Regions from separate parts of the Streptomyces sp. NPDC020379 genome, predicted to be linked through region 2. Evidence: riboswitches for the same ligand, from Rfam matches in the RefSeq annotation. Region 2 holds a riboswitch; the other holds the start of a gene.

Region 1 (7,549 bases), on a different contig from region 2:
AGGACAGCAGCACCCGGCAGGGGTCGTCCGCGACCTCCAGGGGCACGGCCGAGGCGGGGGAGCCCGCCGACTGCAGCAGGACCGTCCGCCGGTCGGTGCCGAACTTCTTCGCCACGTCGGCCAGTTCATTGGAGACCAGCTTGCGCAGCTCCGCGTCGGACTCGAGGATCGCGGTCAGCTTCGCGATCTCGTCGTTCAGCCGGTCGCGCTCCGACTCCAGCTCGACCCGGTCGAACTTCGTCAGACGGCGCAGCGGGGTGTCGAGGATGTACTGCGTCTGGATCTCGGAGAGCGAGAAGCGCGCGATCAGGCCCTCCTTGGCCTGCGCGGCGTTCTCACTCGATCGGATGATCCTGATGACCTCGTCGATGTCGAGGAGCGCCACCAGCAGGCCCTCGACCAGGTGCAGCCGGTCCCGCCGCTTGGTGCGCCGGAACTCGCTGCGCCGCCGCACCACCTCGAAGCGATGGTCGACATAGACCTCCAGCAGCTCCTTCAGACCCAGCGTCAGGGGCTGCCCGTCGACCAGCGCGACGTTGTTGATGCCGAAGGACTCCTCCATCGGCGTCAGCTTGTAGAGCTGCTCCAGCACGGCCTCGGGGTTGAAGCCGTTCTTGATCTCGATGACGAGACGGAGGCCGTGGGAGCGGTCGGTGAGGTCCTTGACGTCGGCGATGCCCTGGATCTTCTTGGCGCCGACCAGGTCCTTGATCTTGGAGATCACCTTCTCCGGGCCGACCGTGTACGGCAGCTCGGTGACGACCAGGCCCTTGCGACGGGGCGTCACGTTCTCCACGGTGACGGTGGCCCGGATCTTGAAGGTGCCCCGGCCCGTCTCGTACGCGTCACGGATGCCGCCCAGGCCCACGATCCGGCCGCCCGTGGGCAGATCCGGGCCGGGCACGAACCGCATCAGGGTGTCCAGGTCGGCGCCCGGGTGCTTGATCAGGTGCCGGGCGGCGGCCACGACCTCGCCGAGGTTGTGCGGCGGCATGTTCGTCGCCATGCCGACCGCGATCCCGGAGGCGCCGTTGACCAGCAGGTTCGGATACGCGGCCGGGAGCGCGACCGGCTCCTGCTCGCTGCCGTCGTAGTTCGGCGTGAAGTCGACGGTGTCCTCGTCGATCGACTCCGTCATCAGCGACGTCGTCGCCGCCATCCGCGCCTCGGTGTAACGCATCGCGGCGGGCGGGTCGTCATTGCCCAGCGAACCGAAGTTGCCGTGCCCGTCGACCAGCGGCACGCGCATCGAGAAGGGCTGCGCCATGCGCACCAGGGCGTCGTAGATGGACGCGTCACCGTGTGGGTGGAGCTTGCCCATCACCTCGCCGACGACGCGTGCGCACTTCACATACGAACGCTCGGGGCGCAGGCCCATGTCGTTCATCTGGAAGAGGATGCGGCGCTGGACGGGCTTGAGCCCGTCCCGGGCGTCGGGCAGGGCGCGCGAGTAGATGACCGAGTAGGCGTACTCGAGGAAGGAGCCCTGCATCTCGTCGACGACGTCGATGTCGAGGATGCGCTCCTCGAAGTCGTCCGGCGGCGGGGTCTTCGTGCTGCGGCGGGCCATCGCGGCTGCTGCTCCTTCGATCGATTGCCGAGGCGGGGTGCTGACGCCGACCATTGTGGACCGCCCCACTGACAACGCCGACAACCGACCCGTCCGTAAGAGCGCACCGCACCGGGAACTTCGCCAGATGTCAGCACGCTTGCATACAGTGACAGGACTGTTCATCACGCGAGTCGTCGCGAACCATCGCGAGCCTCCACGCGGGATTCCACGCGATCGAAGGGACGTACATGCCCATGGGTCACACGGCCACGCAACAGGCCGGTTCCAGCGGCCTGACAGCGACCGAGCACCGCCTGGCCAATGGCCTGCGGGTGGTGCTCTCCGAAGACCACCTGACCCCGGTCGCCGCCGTCTGCCTCTGGTACGACGTCGGCTCGCGCCACGAGGTCAAGGGCCGCACCGGCCTCGCCCATCTCTTCGAGCACCTTATGTTCCAGGGCTCGGCCCAGGTCAAGGGCAATGGCCACTTCGAGCTGGTGCAGGGCGCGGGCGGTTCGCTCAACGGCACCACCAGCTTCGAGCGGACCAACTATTTCGAGACCATGCCGGCCCATCAGCTGGAGCTGGCCCTCTGGCTGGAAGCCGACCGGATGGGCTCGCTGCTCACCGCGCTCGACGACGAGTCCATGGAGAACCAGCGGGACGTCGTCAAGAACGAGCGCCGCCAGCGGTACGACAACGTCCCCTACGGCACCGCCTTCGAGAAGCTGACGGCCATGGCCTTCCCCGACGGCCACCCGTACCACCACACCCCGATCGGCTCCATGGCCGACCTGGACGCCGCGTCCCTGGAGGACGCCCGCGCCTTCTTCCGCACCTACTACGCGCCGGGCAACGCCGTCCTGTCCGTCGTCGGCGACATCGACCCGGAGCAGACGCTCGCCTGGGTCGAGAAGTATTTCGGCTCCATCCCCGCGCACGACGGCAAGCAGCCGCCGCGCGACGGCTCCCTCCCCGACGTCATCGGCGAGGAGCTGCGCGAGGTCGTGCGCGAGGAGGTGCCCTCGCGTGCCCTGATGGCCGCCTACCGCCTCCCGCACGACGGCAGCCGTGACGCCGACGCCGCCGACCTCGCCCTGACCGTCCTCGGCAGCGGCGAGTCCTCCCGGCTCTACAACCGCCTGGTCCGCCGCGACCGCAGCGCGGTGGCCGTCGGCTTCGGGATGCTGCGGCTGGCCGGCGCGCCCTCGCTCGGCTGGCTGGACGTCAAGGCGTCCGGCGGCGTCGAGGTGAGCGACATCGAGGCCGCCGTCGACGACGAGCTCGCCCGCTTCGCCGCCGAGGGGCCCACCCCGGAGGAGATGGAGCGCGCCCAGGCGCAGCTGGAGCGCGAGTGGCTGGACCGGCTCGCCACGGTCAGCGGCCGCGCCGACGAACTGTGCCGTTTCGCCGTGCTGTTCGGCGACCCCCAGCTCGCCCTCACCGCCGTGGAGCGCGCCCTCGACATCACCCCGGAGGAGGTGCAGCGGGCCGCCAAGGCCAGGCTGCACCCCGACAACCGCGCGGTGCTGGTCTACGAGCCCACCGCCCCCGCCGAAGAGCACGCCGAGCACGACCTGAACGACGAGGAGACGGCCCAGTGAGCGACGCCGTGGCCACCGGCACCGCAGGACCTTCGATGACCTTCCACCCGCGGCCGCGGGCCGGCGAGGCGACCCCCTGGGCCTTCCCGGCCCCCGAGCGCGGCACCCTGCCCAACGGCCTGACCGTGCTGCGCTGCCACCGCCCCGGCCAGCAGATCGTGGCCGTCGAGATCAACCTCCTGGCGCCGCTGGACGCCGAGCCGGAGGGCCTCGACGGGGTCGCCACCATCATGGCCCGCGCCCTGTCGGAGGGCACCGACAAGCACACGGCCGAGGAGTTCACCGCCGAGCTGGAGCGCTGTGGCGCCACCCTCGACGCGCACGCCGACCACCCCGGCGTCCGGGTCTCCCTGGAGGTGCCCGCTTCCCGGCTCGCCAAGGCCCTCGCCCTGCTCGCGGACGCCCTGCGCGCCCCCGCGTTCCCCGACAGCGAGATCGAGCGGCTCGTCGGCAACCGCCTGGACGAGATCCCGCACGAGCTGGCCAACCCCGCCCGCCGTGCCGCCATGGCGCTCTCGAAGCACCTCTTCCCGGCCGAGGCGCGCATGTCGCGCCCCCGCCAGGGCACCGAGGAGACCGTCGCGCGCATCGACGCCGCCGCCGTGCGCGCCTTCTACGAGGCGCACGTCCGGCCCGCCACCACGACCGCCGTGGTCGTCGGCGACTTCACCGGCATCGATCTCGACGAGGCGCTCGGCGACTCCCTGGGCGCCTGGACAGGCTCCGTGGCGGAGCCCCGGCCGGTGCCGCCGATCACCGCGGACGACACCGGCCGCGTGGTCATCGTGGACCGCCCCGGCGCCGTCCAGACCCAGCTGCTGATCGGCCGGATCGGCGCCGACCGGCACGACCGCGTCTGGCCCGCCCAGGTGCTCGGCACGTACTGCCTCGGCGGCACCCTCACCTCGCGCCTGGACCGCGTCCTGCGCGAGGAGAAGGGCTACACCTACGGCGTGCGGTCCTTCGGCCAGGTGCTGCGCTCCTCCCCGGAGGGCACGGGCGCGGCCATGCTCGCCATCAGCGGCTCGGTCGACACGGCCTCCACCGGCCCCGCCCTGGACGACCTGTGGACGGTGCTGCGCACCCTCGCCGCCGAGGGCCTGACGGACGCCGAGCGGGACACCGCCGTGCAGAACCTGGTCGGTGTCGCGCCGCTGAAGTACGAGACCGCCGCGGCCGTCGCGGGCACCCTCGCCGACCAGGTCGAGCAGTATCTGCCGGACGACTTCCAGGCGCGGCTGTACGAGCGCCTCGCGCGGACCGGCACCGTGGAGGCGACGGCCGCCGTCGTCAACGCCTTCCCGGTCGACCGGCTCGTGACCGTCCTCGTCGGTGACGCCGCGGAGATCGAGGAGCCCGTCAGGGCGCTCGGGATCGGCGAGGTCACCGTCGTCAGCGGCTGACACCTGACGGCCGCTCACATCCGGCTCACCCCCGAGTCGCGTCCGGCGGCCGATGTCTGACGCCGGATGACATCAGCCACCCGGGAGGCGCGCGGGGCCCACGGGTCCCGCGCGCCTCCTTTATGTCCGATTTAGTGGAGTGGTTGCACATCTCCGCTGTGGCGTACGCCACAAATTAGGGCTTCTGTTTGCCGTTCGAAAGTGGCGGCGTCTAGCGTCAGGGCGGCTGCCCGTCAGATGTGAGTCGCATCCGCGGCCCCGGACAGTCATCGCCGAGTCCCCGTACGGCGCGAGCCAGGGGAGCCGGGGACCCACATGTCCCTGGGGTGAATCGGGCCCCTCTCCGGAGGGATCCGTAGGAGACCTTCCTGCTCCGAACCCGTCAGCTAACCCGGTAGGCGAGAAGGAAGGAAAGGATCAGCCGTACCCATGGCGTTCACTCGTCCCACCGGTAAGCACCGCCGTCCGAGCCGCGCCGTCCGCGCCGGGGCGAACGCGGCGGGCATAGCCACCCTCGCGGCCACCGGTGTCATGGCGGGATTCGCCGCTCCGGCACTCGCCGCCACCGACGACGCCCCGCGCGTCGAGGACACCGGCCTCACCCAGGCCATCGTCATCGGCGACGACACGGCCGACCGCGTCGGCGAGCAGGCCGAGATCCAGCGCAGCTCCGCGGACGAGACCGCCGCCCGCCTGCAGGCCGAGGCCGCCGCCAAGAAGCAGGCCGCCGAGGTCAAGCAGAAGGCCGACGAGGCCCAGCGCAAGCTGGACGCCGAGCGCAAGGAGCAGGAGCGCGCCGCCCGCGAGCAGGAGCGCAAGCGCCTCAACGCCTACGTCGCGCCGATCGACGGCTCCTACGTCTCCACCGCCTACAAGGCGTCCAGCGGCCTGTGGTCCTCCGGCAGCCACACCGGCATCGACTTCCACGCCGAGTCGGGCACCTCGGTGCACGCCGTGGGCGCGGGCACCATCGTCGAGGCGGGCTGGGGCGGCGCGTACGGCAACAACGTCGTCATCCAGCACAGCGACGGCACCTACACGCAGTACGGTCACCTGTCGTCCATCGACGTCAGCGTCGGCCAGACGGTCACCCCGGGCCAGCAGATCGGCCTCTCCGGCGCCACCGGCAACGTCACCGGCCCGCACCTGCACTTCGAGGCCCGTACCGGCCCCGCGTACGGCTCCGACATCGACCCGGTCGAGTACCTGCGCTCGCACGGCGTCAACGTCTGACGCACCACGCCCCCCGGCTTTCACCGCCGTATCGCCGAGTATCGCGGCGTTCCCCGTCACCAGGCCCCGGTCACCGACCGGGGCCTTCGTGTTGGCCAAAACATACCGATGACTTCACCGGCGCCATCGGAAATTCCCGGCGCCTGCAATAGAGTCGCCCGACAGGCGTCAATCGGCCGCGTTTCGCGGGGGTCAATGCGGAGGTTCACCCATGCGGGGCCGTACGTGAACGGCTATGACAACCCGGTGCCGGACAGCCGCGGAATTCCCACGCAGGCCGTGTGCACCGCGATCCGTGACGACATCGTCTCCGGCTTCTTCCCGCCCGGCAGCAGGCTCATCGAGGAACTGCTCGCCCGCCGCTACGGCGTCTCCCGCGTACCCGTGCGCGAAGCCCTGCGCACCCTCGCCTCCGAAGGCTTCGTGACCACCCGCCGCCACGCGGGCGCCTGCGTCGCCGAACCCACCGAGCACGAGGCCGCCGACCTGCTCGACGTCCGGGCCCTGCTGGAACCCCTGGGCGCCGCGCGCGCCGCGCAGCGCCGCACCGAGGCCCACCTCAAGGTGCTCCGCGGGCTGGTCAGACTCGGTCTGGAGCGCGCCCGGGCCGGCCGGACCGGCGAACTGCGGCCCCTGGACGACTGGTTCGACGAGACGCTCGCCCAGGCCACCGGCAGCCCCAGCCTCGCCGCGCTGCTCACCCAGCTGCGGCTCAAGATCGCCTGGGTGTACGTGGCGGAGCCGCCCCTGCGGCCGGTGCGCACGTGGGAGGCGCACGGTGCCCTCGTCGACGCGATCGCCCGGGGCGACGCGGACCGTGCGCGGGCGCTCGCCGCGACACGCGCCGACCGCGTGCCGGGTGAATACCGGCTGCGCAGGCCCGTCCGCCCGGTCCGGGCGCGGAATCCGAAACAATCGGTGCGCACCGCGGCCGCCCCCTCCTGACAACGGGCGGTTATCCGTGGAGCGTTGCCACCGTGTGGCCGGCGGAATTCGAGCGGCGCGCACGGCGCGAAACCCGGCCGCGAGGCGACGGGGAAAGCGGAGGGCCGGGAAAACGACAGCGGGGCCGCGGCGGCCTCAATCGGCCGCCGCGGCCCCGCCGCGCGCGATTCCCGTGAATCAGACGGTCTCCGGGAGCTCCTCGAGCCCCTCGGCGACCAGCTTCGCCAGGCGGTCGAGAGCCGCCTCGGCACCCTCGGCGTCCGAGGCCAGCACGATCTCCTCGCCGCCCTGGGCGCCCAGGCCCAGCACGGCCAGCATCGACGCGGCGTTGACGGCGTTGCCGTCGGCCTTGGCGATCGTCATCGGAACGCCCGCGGCCGTCGCCGCACGGACGAAGATCGACGCGGGACGGGCGTGCAGGCCCTCGGCCCAGCCGACGTTGACGCGGCGCTCAGCCATGGTGTTGCCCTTCAAGTCGTCATTGGTTGTCTAGACCAGTGTCTCACGGGGTCCGCAGTGCTCCGGCTGCCCCCACCCTCCCCGGTCCCGCCCGCCCGCGCGAGCCGGGCCCGCTGTCGGTGGGCGGCCTTACGCTGGCCCCATGCAGACGCCGTCCGAGCATGCCTACCCGACCCACTGGGAAGCCGATGTGGTGCTGCGCGACGGCGGCACCGCACAGATCCGCCCGATCACCCCGGACGACGCGCAGCGCCTGGTCAGCTTCTACGAGCAGGTCTCGGACGAGTCGAAGTACTACCGCTTCTTCGCCCCCTACCCCCGCCTCTCCGACCGTGACGTGCACCGCTTCACCC
Region 2 (7,549 bases):
GGTGCTTCTCCGGCCGTCCCACCGAGCGCCAGTACTGGAGGCACATCTTCACGGCCACCTCGACCGACACCGAACCGGAGTCGGCGAGGAAGACGTGTTCCAGGCCCTCGGGGGTGATCTCCACCAGGCGGGCCGCGAGCCGCACGGCGGGCTCATGGGTGAGCCCGCCGAACATCACATGGCTCATCCGGCCCAGCTGTTCCCGCGCGGCCGCGTTGAGAACGGGGTGGTTGTAGCCGTGGACGGCGGACCACCACGACGACATCCCGTCGATCAACTCGTCCCTGCCGTGGGCAGGTTCGGCGAGCCGCAGCCGCACCCCCGACGCGGAAGCGACGATCAGCGGCTCCTGACGGCCCGGCATCGGGCCGTACGGGTGCCAGACGTGCTGCCGGTCGAGGGCGAGCAGCTCCCCGGGGGCGAGGGGCTCAGGCATTGGGCGGCAGATCCGTCCCCGCGCCCCGGCGGCGTACGGCGACCAGCTCCGGGCGCACCTCGCCCGGGGCGCCGACCGGAACTGCCGATTCCGCCTCGGGGGTTGCGGTCTCGGGAGCCTTGGCGGCCTCGGCGCCGCCGTCCCCGCACGGCCCGCAGCCGCCACCGCCGTGCCCGCCGCAGTCGCCGGCCGGGGCGCCGGCCAGGGCGTCGGCACGGTGCTCGGGCAGGGTCGTGGTGTCCGCGCCCTCCACCTCGAAGCCCGCGTCCTCGATCATCGCCAGGTCGGCCTTGCCCTCCTGGCCCTCACTGGTCAGATAGTCGCCGAGGAAGATCGAGTTGGCCAGGTGCAGCGCGAGCGGCTGCATCGAGCGCAGGTGCACCTCGCGGCCGCCCGCCAGCCGGACCTCCACATCCGGGCAGACGAACCGCACCATCGCCAGGATCCGCAGCGCGCGCTGCGGGGTGAGGTTCCACTCCTTCGCCAGCGGCGTCCCCTCGAAGGGGATGAGGAAGTTGACCGGCACCGAGTCCGGGTCCAGCTCCCGCAGCGAGAACACCACGTCGACGAGGTCGGCGTCGGTCTCGCCCATGCCCGCGATCAGCCCGGAGCACGCGGACAGGCCGGCCGCCTGCGCCTGCTGCACGGTCTCCACGCGGTCGGCGTAGGTGTGCGTCGTGGTGATGTCGCCGTACGTGGCCTCGGAGGTGTTGAGGTTGTGGTTGTAGGCATCGGCACCCGCGGCGCGCAGCCGCTCCGCCTGCCCGGCGGAGAGCAGCCCGAGGCAGGCGCACACCTCGACGTCCTCGTTCTGCTCCTTGATCGCCTCGATGGTCCGGGTGACCCGCTCCACGTCCCGGTCCGTCGGCCCGCGCCCGCTGGCCACCAGGCAGACGCGCTTCGCGCCGCCCGCGACACCGGCGGCCGCCGCCTGCGACGCCTCCTCCGGCTTCAGCCAGGTGTACTTCAGGATCCCGGCCGTGGAACCGAGCCGTTGCGAGCAGTAGGAGCAGTCCTCGGGGCAGAGCCCGGACTTGAGGTTGACCAGATAGTTGAGCTTCACCCGGCGCCCGAACCACTTGCGGCGCACCTTGCCCGCCGCGGCCACCACATCGAGCAGTTCGTCGTCGGAGGTCGCCAGTACGGCGAGCGCCTCTTCACGGGTCGGCAGCTCCCGCCGCAGCCCCTTGTCCACCAGCGTGTTCAGCAGGTCCATGGCCGAGATCCTTACGCACCGCACCGCCTCGGGCCAATGGAGAGATCGCACAACAGCCCCCTTTTGAGGTGTGTGTATTGCCACACCCTGACCAGGCGCGACGAGGACTACGTTCTATGCACTGCATACAAAGCGGGGCCCGGGGTCCCGCCGTGCTCCCACCCACCGTCGCCCCGCCACGGAAACGACAAGGACGGCCGATGCCCCAGGACCCCTTCGACTGGATCGACCGGCACCACGAACGCCGCCTCGCCGCCGGTCTGGTGCGGGACCTGCGTCCGCGCCCCGCCGATTCGCCGCTGGCCGACCTGGCGGGCAACGACTATCTGGGGCTCACCCGGCACCCGGAGGTCACCGCGGCGGCGGCCGAGGCCGCGCTCCGGTGGGGCGCGGGAGCGACCGGTTCGCGACTGGTCACCGGCAGCACCGCGCTGCACGCCCGGCTGGAGGAGGAACTGGCCGCCTTCTGCGGCTTCGAGGCGGCCCTGGTGTTCTCCTCGGGCTACGCGGCCAACCTCGCCGCCGTCACCGCCCTCACCGGGCCCGCCGAGCACGCGGCCCTCGTGGTCTCCGACGCGGGCAACCACGCCTCGCTCATCGACGGCTGCCGGCTCGCCCGGGCGGAGACCGCGGTGGTCCCGCACGCCGATCCCGACGTGGTCCGCAAGACGCTCGACGCCCACGGCGGCCGCGCGCTGGCCGTCACCGACTCCGTCTTCTCCGTCGACGGCGACGCCGCCCCGCTGGCCGCGCTCGCCGACGCCTGCCGGGCGTACGGCGCGGCCCTGCTCGTGGACGACGCGCACGGCCTGGGAGTCCTCGGCGAGGGCGGCCGCGGGGCCGTGCACGCGGCGGGCCTCGCGGGCGCGGCGGACGTCGTCGCCACCATCACCCTGTCCAAGTCGCTGGGCAGCCAGGGCGGTGCGGTCCTCGGCCCGGCCCGGGTGATCAGGCACCTCGTCAGCAACGCCCGGACCTTCATCTTCGACACCGGCCTCGCCCCGGCGGCCGTGGGCGCGGCCCTGGCGAGCCTCGGGGTGCTGCGCCGCGAGCCGCAGCGCGCGGCGCGCGCCCGGCACGTCGCCCGCGAGCTGTACCGCGGGGTGACGGCCGCGGGCCTCGCAGCCGTACGGCCCGACGCGGCGGTGGTGTCCGTACGGGCGCCGTCCCCCGAGGCGGCGGTGCGCTGGGCGGCCGACTGCCGGGCCGCGGGGCTCGCGGTCGGCTGCTTCCGGCCGCCGTCCGTGCCCGACGGCATCTCGCGGCTGAGGCTGACCGCCCGGGCGGACCTGTCGGACCGGCAGGTCGAGGAGGCGGCCGGCACGGTCGTGAGGACCGCACCGGCCGCCTGAGGGCTCAGGTCGTGCGGTCGGGGGGACGGAGGGAGTCGTCGCGCAGCCCTGCGAGGAAGGAGGACCAGGCGACGGGGGAGAGCAACAGGGCGGACAGGGCGGTGTTCTTCGAGTCGCGCACGGCCAGGAGCCCGGGGGCCAGACCGGCCGTCTCCACGCAGTTGTTCATTCCGGTGCTGTAGCTGCTGCGTCGCCACACTGCGCCGCACAGGGCCGAAGGGGAAGGTACGTACCGAGGCATTGCGGACATGGTGCCTCCTTACGCGCCGTCGTTGATCCCGGCGATGAAATCCAGCGAGTTCTCGTGCGAGAGGGCGTGCGCCCGCAGCGTGGTGAATGCCTCGGCGTACGCCCGGAGGTCTTCTTTCCGCTCGAGGTAGAGGCTACTCGTCAAATGGTCGAGAACAACCACGTCCAGATCAGCAATGCGCGGAAATGAGAAAATAACAAAAGGTCCGGTGATGCCAATATGGCAGCTCCTGGAGAACGGCAGTACATGCAGCCGCACATGACGCTGTGCACCCGTTTCCACCAGGTGTCGCAGTTGCCCGGCCATGACCTCCCGCCCGCCCACCTCGTGGCGGAGCACCGCCTCGTCCAGCACGGCGCACAGCTCCAGCGGGCTGTCGCCGCCCAGCACCGACTGCCGTGCCATGCGCACCCGCACCAGCTTCTCCACCTGCTCCGGCGGCGGGTCGTTGAGCGCCGCACGGGTCACCGCGCGGGCATAGGCGGGAGTCTGGAGGAGGCCCGGCACGACCGTCGTCTCCAGGGTGCGTAACCGCGACGCCTCCGATTCCAGGCTGATGAAGTCGAGATACGCCGGGGGCAGCAGATTGCGGTAGGCGTACCACCAGCCCCGGCGGGCACCCTCCGCATCGGCGGTGCCAGCGCCGCACAGCGCTCCCAGCAGCGCGCGCAGTTCGGGGTCCGACACCCCGTACGCGTCCAGCAGCAGCGCGACGTCCGAGGACTTCACGCCACTGCTGCCGGTCTCGATGCGGCTGACCTTCGACTGGTGCCAGCCCACCGCGTGTGCGGCCTCCAGGCTGGTCAGTCCGGCGAGTTCGCGCTGGCGGCGCAGCTCGCCGCCGAGTTTGCGGCGGCGCACCGCGGGTCCGTTTCGCATAGCCCTGCCTCCGCCTGTGATGAACCCCGTGATGAACGTGGTGTTTCTCGTCAATAGACCAGTGTGCCGTCGGAATCCGGTCTCTCGTCGTAGAGTTCACCGCTTCGAGCGACAGATATATGCAGATGCTGGAGGATCGCCCGCATCACCCCCATTTCCGGTGGCAGGCTGTCGCGCAGAGCCGTCCGGAAGTGCTCTCGACTTCACGACGCATTGCGTCGGAGTCCGCTCCCGGCGGGAAAGGGACAGCGCCATGGCAGATCACCAAGAAGCCACCGTCACCCTGCCGAGCGCCCCCGCCTCGGTCTCCACCGCGCGCCGCTATGTGGCCGGCGTGCTCGCGGACTGGGGGCTGCCGGGTGGCACGGACGCCGCCGAGACCGTGCGGCTGATCGTCTCCGAGCTCGCCACCAACGCCGTGCAGCACACCCGCGGCCAGTCGCCCACCTTCACCGTCGAGGTCCGGCTCGACCTCGACCGGCAGTTGCGGATCGGGGTCACCGACAGCCACCCGTGCCTCCCCCGCAGACTGCCCGCCGCCGTACAGCAGGACAACGGGCGGGGCCTGGTCATCATCCGCTGCCTCACCGCGGAGCGCGGGGGAAGGGTCTTCTTCACCCCGAACCCGGACGGCGGCAAGACCGTATGGATCTCGCTGCCCTGGACCGTGCCCGCCCTCAGCGCCGAACGGTGAGGGCGGGACCGGGGCCCCGCACGGCGTGCGGGGCCCCGGTGCGGCATCGCGGCCGCCTCCTGCCGCTGTGTGTGCCGACGGGTCAGTTCACCCGGCCGTAGCGGACGTTGTTCGTCCAGATCCGCTCCAGGCGGACCACCGCTCCGGTCTTGGGCGCGTGCCAGATCCTGCCGCCGCCCGCGTATATCCCCACGTGGTAGATGCCCTGGCCGGAGACGAAGAACACCAGGTCACCGGCTTCGCGGGCGGAGCGGGAGATATGGGTGGTCCGGTTGTACTGCTCGGCGGCGGTGCGGGGCAGGGTCTTCCCGGCCCGCTTGAAGGAGTAGAGGGTCAGGCCCGAGCAGTCGAAGCGGTAAGGGCCGGTCGCGCCCCACTGATAGGGGGAACCCTGTTTCGAGGCCGCGATGTGCAGTGCGTCGGTGGCGACGGTCGATGCCTCGGCTCCCGTCGCGCCGCCCGGCACCAGCACCGTGGCGCCGACGGCGGCGAGCGTGAGCGCGGAGGCCGCGCCGGCCCTGGACATCATTGACGGACGTTTGTGCGCGCCCATGTGCCAACCCTTCGTCAGCCGCCTGTGAAGGATGACCTGTCGGGTTCGGGCAGGCGAAGATGCCCGGCCGTGTCAACGGCTTCACCCCAAGGGCCGACCGCACTACTCTTGGTCGTCCCACCGTGCTCGGGTCCTCCATCCCCACCGGTGCGTTCGTTCGACCCGGCATCCAGGCAGCGGCGGGGTTCGGCGTCCGCCTGGACCGCCCCGCCGGGATGGCGGGGTCTTGTCGTCGACCGGATCTTGGCGCAGCCCAGGTACGGATTCCGAGTGGAACCAGAGGTATGTGAGGCTGCTCACTCCCGGGCAATTCCGCTGGACACGGCGGGGATTGTCCGTTTCGGCGAAGCCCTGTTGAGCCCCTGGCCTGGGGGCCCGCGGCACCGCTCCGGCGCGGCGTGCGTGCCCGGTTGACATCGATCACCGCGCGTCGTCTACGACGCCGTCCGGCGTCTGGGGGAGCAGTGTTTATTCACCCGCCGACCCGTGATGCACGGGCGCGGGCGGGAGCGTGAGCGGGACCGCGCCCCGGACGCGCCGACGCGCCCCGGGCCGGACCGGCAACGGGCGTGCCAGGCGGCTCCCGGGCAACTCCCGCCCACCGCCCTCGAACGCGGCTGCGAGGGCTTCGCCGGGCCCGGCGCGGGCGACGCGCGCGGTCTGCGGCGCCCGTAGCCCGTCGTACGTGTCATGCGGGTGGAGCGGAGTGATCCGGCCCAGAAGATCCAGTAGTTGCAGACGGCAGCGGCATGAAGGCCCCGCCCGGATCACCGGTTTCGTCCCCCTGGCCCCTCCGGCCTCCTGTGACACCTCTGGCCATGGATGCGCAAAGAGTCAGTTAACACGTGGGAAAAGCTTCCGCTCTAATCTGCAATCCCTGGTCGTCCGATGAAGAACCCCAGGTCAAAGGTGTGTAGAACTCTTGTGTGCCCCCGTTGGGTTCGCTGGGGGTACCGGTTCGTCAGTGAGGTGGACGCATGCAACTCTCCCCGCATGAGCAGGAACGCCTGCTTCTCCATGTGGCCGCCGACGTAGCCGAGAAGCGCCGGGCCCGTGGGGTGCTCCTCAACCACCCCGAGGCGGTGGCCCTGATCACCGTGCACGTCCTCGAAGGCGCCCGCGACGGCCGGACCGTCGCCGAGCTCATGTCCTCCGGGCGCAAGGTGCTCAGCCGCGCCGAGGTGATGAGCGGCATACCCGAGATGATCCACGAGGTCCAGGTGGAGGCCACCTTCCCGGACGGCACCAAGCTCGTCACCGTGCACGAGCCCATCGGCTGAAGGGAAGACCGCCATGATTCCCGGAGAGATCCTGCTCGCCGCCGACCCCGTACCCCTCAACCAGGGGCTCCACCGCACCCGGCTCACCGTGCTCAACGCCGCCGACCGGCCCGTGCAGGTCGGCTCGCACTACCACTTCGCCGAGGCCAACCCGGGCCTCGACTTCGACCGCGCCGCCGCCCGCGGCAAGCGGCTCGACATCGCCGCGGGCACCGCCGTGCGCTTCGAGCCCGGCATCCCCGTCGAGGTCGGCCTGGTGCCGATCGCCGGCAAGCGCATCGTCGAGGGACTGCGCGGCGAGTGCGGAGGACCGCTCGATGACTGAGCTCAGCCGGGCCGCGTACGCCGATCTGTTCGGCCCGACGGCGGGGGACCGCATCCGCCTCGCCGACACCGACCTCCTGATCGAGATCGAGGAGGACCGCAGCGGAGGCCCCGGCCACGCCGGTGACGAAGCGGTCTTCGGCGGCGGCAAGGTCATCCGGGAGTCCATGGGACAGTCCCGTGCGACCCGCGCCGACGGCGCCCCCGACACCGTCGTCACCGGCGCCGTCGTCCTCGACCACTGGGGCGTCGTCAAGGCCGACATCGGCATCCGTGACGGCCGCATCACCGGCATCGGCAAGGCCGGCAACCCCGACACCATGGACGGCGTCCACCCCGACCTCGTCATCGGCCCCGAGACCGAGATCATCGCGGGCAACGGCAAGATCCTCACCGCCGGGGCCGTCGACGCCCACGTCCACTTCATCTGCCCGCAGATCGCGGACGAGGCCCTCGCCTCCGGCGTCACCACGCTCGTCGGCGGCGGCACCGGCCCGGCGGAGGGCAGCAAGGCCACCACCATCACCCCCGGCTCCTGGCACCTTGCCCGGATGTTCGAGGCGAT

What was found. Region 2 has a riboswitch for cyclic di-AMP ahead of ACH427_RS28740 (C40 family peptidase). Riboswitches for the same ligand answer to the same signal wherever they lie in the genome.
Region 1: another riboswitch for cyclic di-AMP. It lies ahead of ACH427_RS27050 (M23 family metallopeptidase); the one in region 2 lies ahead of ACH427_RS28740 (C40 family peptidase).

Annotation. Positions count from the first base shown of each region.
Region 1 covers NZ_JBIRVR010000025.1:26,934-34,482, reverse strand. Annotated here, with positions in the region: gene ACH427_RS27065 (DNA topoisomerase (ATP-hydrolyzing) subunit A) at 1-1,570, opposite strand, end outside; gene ACH427_RS27060 (M16 family metallopeptidase) at 1,807-3,156, shown strand; gene ACH427_RS27055 (M16 family metallopeptidase) at 3,192-4,559, shown strand; cyclic di-AMP (ydaO/yuaA leader) riboswitch at 4,820-4,975, shown strand; gene ACH427_RS27050 (M23 family metallopeptidase) at 4,989-5,792, shown strand; gene ACH427_RS27045 (GntR family transcriptional regulator) at 6,072-6,737, shown strand; gene ACH427_RS27040 (HPr family phosphocarrier protein) at 6,915-7,196, opposite strand; gene ACH427_RS27035 (GNAT family N-acetyltransferase) at 7,339-7,549, shown strand, end outside.
Region 2 covers NZ_JBIRVR010000029.1:34,780-42,328, reverse strand. Annotated here, with positions in the region: gene ACH427_RS28770 (adenosylmethionine--8-amino-7-oxononanoate transaminase) at 1-436, opposite strand, end outside; gene bioB (biotin synthase BioB) at 429-1,652, opposite strand; gene ACH427_RS28760 (8-amino-7-oxononanoate synthase) at 1,853-3,004, shown strand; gene ACH427_RS28755 (DUF397 domain-containing protein) at 3,009-3,254, opposite strand; gene ACH427_RS28750 (helix-turn-helix domain-containing protein) at 3,264-4,133, opposite strand; gene ACH427_RS28745 (ATP-binding protein) at 4,387-4,827, shown strand; gene ACH427_RS28740 (C40 family peptidase) at 4,910-5,380, opposite strand; cyclic di-AMP (ydaO/yuaA leader) riboswitch at 5,385-5,582, opposite strand; gene ACH427_RS28735 (urease subunit gamma) at 6,358-6,660, shown strand; gene ACH427_RS28730 (urease subunit beta) at 6,674-6,985, shown strand; gene ACH427_RS28725 (urease subunit alpha) at 6,978-7,549, shown strand, end outside.